DNA from 2 places in the Paraburkholderia sp. J41 genome. Region 2 is predicted to be linked to the other one. Evidence: riboswitches for the same ligand, from Rfam matches in the RefSeq annotation. Region 2 holds a riboswitch; the other holds the start of a gene.
The links. Region 2 has a riboswitch for fluoride ahead of U5805_RS22895 (DUF190 domain-containing protein). Riboswitches for the same ligand answer to the same signal wherever they lie in the genome.
Positions count from the first base shown of each region.

Region 1 (2,199 bases), on a different contig from region 2:
GCTCACGGGAATGCGCAAGTCCTGCGTGTTCGAGCTGCGGTTGTAGCGGCCCACCGAGCCGCTGCCGAAGGTGCGGTTATAGCCGAGCGCAACGAAAATCGACGTGGCGTTGCCCGTTATCGCGCCGCCCTGGAACTCGTCGTGCGCGCCGAGGGTGCCGAGCAGCGCACCGTTTTGGTACATGGCCACGCCGCCCGCGTTTTCGTCCCAGCGAGATGACGTATAGATGACACCTTCGGGCGCGACCCACATGGAGCGCGCGCCGTTGCCCACGTGCGACGCTAGCGTGCCGTGGGTGTTGGCGAGCCAGTCGGTCGTGTATTGCGCGTGCGCGGCGGCTGCCAGCGCGGCGACGAAGAGGCCCAGCAAGGCCGCGCGAATCCGTTTCGTACTCATGCGAAATAGGTCCTTGAAGGCGCGCCGCGAGTGTTTTCACGCACGGCGCATAAGACGATCGACATTGAAAAAACGCCTTGTTTGCAGCGGTATTTCTTGCTTTTCGCACGCTCAGGGAGTGTACGCAGAAAACCCGAATCGACTTCTCCGGGACGGCAAGCTCGGCAGTCATTCGCGTGCGCGCGTGTCGAACGATGCAACATGACTGAGCGCTCGCGGCCGGTGCGCGAACCCTGCGCATGCGCAGTGCCGCGTTTTCGCCGGCATGCGTTCGAGTCTATGGCCGTTCGTAAGCGTGCGGGATTCGTGTATAGTCAGATTGCTGGAGATGGCGTTCCTCCATTAACCACCGCGCGTTCGTTCGCGGTTAATGACGCCTACAGTTACTGACCGTCGTCGGAGCTGTGGGCGCTTGTCTCAGCTCTCATTCGCAGTTCTTCGCCGGTCAGCCCGAAATTTTTCTGCACCTGACCATGCACCGATTTCGCCGTCTGGAACCATTCGATCTGCCGCCGTATTTCGGGGCATGGCGGCTCGCCGCCAGTCTTGTCACGGCGCTCGCCGCTGGCGGGCAGTGGCTTCGGCGCGGGGTTTTCAGGGCCACGAACATGCCGGTCGTCACGACACTCATGGCGACCGGATTATTCAGTGCCGATATCGGCCCCCTCGCCGTCATCGGCTGCGCGAGCGCGTGCCGGTTTTCCGGCCATGGTTTCGACACGTCTAAAAGGAGCTTCCCATGCAGGGCTATCAGTTGACGTTTTTCACCGAGCAAAGCCGTCGTCACGAGCACATGCCGGTCTGCGACTGGCTGCTGAAGTTCGCGGAACGCCACGGCGCCGTGGGCGGCACGCTGATGAACGGCGCGGAAGGATTCGACCATGCGGGCCGCTTTCATTCCGCGCATTTTTTCGAAATGGCCGATCAACCGATCGCGGTCACGATTTCCGTCGACGAGGCCGCGTGCCAGCGCTTGATGGAGGCGCTGGCACAAGAGGACATCGACCTCGCCTATGTGAAGGTGCCGGTCGAATTCGGGCGCGTCGGGCGCGCGGCGGGTTGATTCGAGCGAGCCGGTGCGGCTCAGTTCGAACGGCGCAGTTGTTCGTCGATCGTGCGCGTGAGCGGCGAATCGACGTCGCCTGTGTGCTTCGTCCGCACCGGCTCGATCAGCACGATCCAGCATTCGTCATCGGCAACGGGGTTGTGCTGCGTGCCGCGCGGCACGACGTGGATCGACCCGGCGGGCAGCTCGACGACGCGTCCGCCTTCGTATTCGATCTTCAGATGCCCGCGCACGACGAAGAATAGTTCGTCCTCCTGAGCATGGTCGTGCCAGACGAGCTGGCCGCGCACTTTCGCGACTTTCACGTATTGATCGTTGACTTGCGCGACGACCTTGGGCGACCAGTATTGCGTGATATCGGCGAACGCGGCTTCGAGGTCGAACGATTCCGCGAACGGCGCGGCAAGCGGCGTGAGAGCCATGATTATTTCCAGGTGGGAATGACGGAAACGGCGAGCAGCAAGCCCATCGCGAGATTGAGCATGCGCCAGTGGCGCGGCGTGCGAAAGAGCCGGGCAAGCACCACGCCCAGCGCGCACCACAGCGCGAGCGAGACGCACGCGGCCACGCCGAAGGCCGCGCCGAGCAGCAGGGCGAGTCGCGCGGGACTGGGCGCGAGCGACGCGAACGAGGCGGCCGCGCCCATCGTCATCGCCCAGCTTTTAGGGTTCAGCCAGAGCAGCAGAAAACCATTCGCCAGCGTGACGGGCTGCGCCGGGCCGCCGCTGGACGCGCCG
Region 1 covers NZ_CAJMZE010000001.1:415,230-417,428, forward strand. Annotated here, with positions in the region: gene U5805_RS01825 (SMP-30/gluconolactonase/LRE family protein) at 1-396, opposite strand, end outside; fluoride riboswitch at 712-783, shown strand; gene U5805_RS01830 (DUF190 domain-containing protein) at 1,136-1,459, shown strand; gene U5805_RS01835 (cupin domain-containing protein) at 1,480-1,884, opposite strand; gene U5805_RS01840 (LysE family translocator) at 1,887-2,199, opposite strand, start outside.
Region 1: another riboswitch for fluoride. It lies ahead of U5805_RS01830 (DUF190 domain-containing protein); the one in region 2 lies ahead of U5805_RS22895 (DUF190 domain-containing protein).

Region 2 (2,199 bases):
CCGACGCACTCGCCGTCACACCGTTCGACAACGAGACCGACACCTCGACTGTCGGGTTGCCTCGCGAATCCAGGATTTCGTCTGCGCACACCCGGTCTATGACTGCACGACTCATCGCAACTCCCGTTATCTTCGTCATTGGTCGGCGATGGCCAGCGTCATGCAGCAAGAAGGCTGGCCACCGGCGACTCAGGACATGCGTATTCAGACATGTGTCTCACGAAACGCCGAAGCCGCATTGCGAATCGCTTGATAGGCCGCATCGATATCGGCCCATCCTTCGAAACGCACCCATTTTCCGGGTTCGAGCTTCTTGTAATTTTCGAAGAAAAACTGGATCTGGTTGAGTGTGTAATCTCCCACATGCTCGAGTTCGGTCACGCCGCGCGTGGAGGGACACACGCCGTCGACCGGCACGGCAATGATTTTTTCGTCAGGGCCGGCCTGGTCGGTCATGTTCATCAGTCCAACCGGGCGACAGGCGATCAACGATAGCCGTTCCAGCGGAAACGGCGCGATCACGATAATGTCCAGCGGGTCGCCGTCCCGTGCGAGCGTTCCGGGAATGAATCCGTAGTTCGCGGGATAGCGCATTCCGGCGCTCATAATGCGGTCGACGCGCAGAAGCCCAAGCTGTTTATCCGCCTCATATTTCACCGGCTCGCTCTGCGCCGGAATTTCGATGATGGCGTTGACTTCCAGCGGGACATCGTCGCCGACGGGAATTGCGTTGAAATCCATCAGGCTTCTCCCAGTGTTCCAAGCGTGTCGAATTCGATAGGTGCGCGCGTATAAAACAGACGAACGCCTCCTGGTTGCAACCGCCCAAGCAGTGCGTCGATTTTTGCGTCATCGGCAATCAACGTCACCGCGACGGGCTGGTCGGCCAATTCGAAAAAGCGCGCGGCGTGAAGCTTGCCCCTCGCATCCACGCCTTCCGATATCTCGACAACCGTCGCACCCACAATACCGGCTCGCCCGGCTTCCTCAATCAGCCAGTCGACCACGGTCATGTGCTCGACGCGATGACTCTGATTTGCCGCATAGAGCGTAAGTTGGCTTCCCTTCATTGGGGCCTCCGTTTTGCGGAGCAAACCGCCCTGTGGGCAAACCTCGACGGATAATGCAGGCGCGCAACTGCGCCACACCCGCCACGGTGTTGAAAAAGACCTAGTCGCATGAAAAACCAGATTCGTAGATTGATCAAATCTGGGTGGCAGGATGCCGAGGATGCCTTGAGAATGCCTACGACCTCCTGAACCCAGGAACCGTAGGCATCATTAGCCGGGCAAATGCCGGCGGTTTGAACAAGGAGGAATGCCATCTCCTGTTTTCAGTGTAGCACGTGCGATTCCCACTCGCCACCGCAAGCGCAGTCACTTACGAAACGTGCGAGCTTGCACCTGATGAGCGCGGCGTCGCTTTGCCCGTCTAGCAACCTCATGCCCCATCGACTTGAGGCAGTTCATGATTTTCCAAAGACCCGGAATTCTCTGCGAACCGCGAATCGGTGAAAATCTGTCTGTACAAATCCTCGCCGAAACTGGTCTGCAACGGCTCCCCCTCCAGAAGTCTGAACGTTCGGGTTCCGTCGTCCTGCCGCTGCGCGCGCAAGAAAAATTTTGCGCGGCGATCCTCTTCATGGAGCGCCCTGGCAAGCGTAAAGAGGTGCGTCACAAGCACCACCTTGACGTGGCGGTCTAGCAAAGCATCCACGATCTGCCGCCCGACCTGAGACCCTTCACGCTCATTAGTCGACGCAAACGATTCGTTCGAGAGGAACAGTCCGTTCTCGACCATATGATCGACTATCTCACTCATGCGCCGGAGTTCCTCGTCGAACTTTCCGCCTTGCATACTCGCGTCTTCCTCGCGCTTGTAATGCGTGAAGATGGCCTTCGCGACGTTAGCCTCAAATTCGGTGGCGCCGACGAAGATGCCGGCCTGAAGCATTATCTGGGCAATGCCGATACTGCGCAGGAACGTCGACTTCCCTCCCTGGTTCGCGCCTGTCACCACGATAAGATCGCTGCCGTTCGCATCCGCATCGTTTGACACCGGCGGCTGCTCCAGCCGCAACGCAAGACTGACGTCGTAAAGTTGCCGATATCGGCACTTCCGTTCGCCAACGGGGCTCGGCAAAGGAAAGCACACCGACATGCCACGGCGCTGAAGCGCGTCGCGCATATTCAGACATCC
Region 2 covers NZ_CAJMZE010000025.1:55,196-57,394, reverse strand. Annotated here, with positions in the region: gene eno (phosphopyruvate hydratase) at 1-115, opposite strand, end outside; gene ppa (inorganic diphosphatase) at 205-741, opposite strand; gene U5805_RS22895 (DUF190 domain-containing protein) at 741-1,070, opposite strand; fluoride riboswitch at 1,265-1,337, opposite strand; gene U5805_RS22890 (MutS-related protein) at 1,441-2,199, opposite strand, start outside.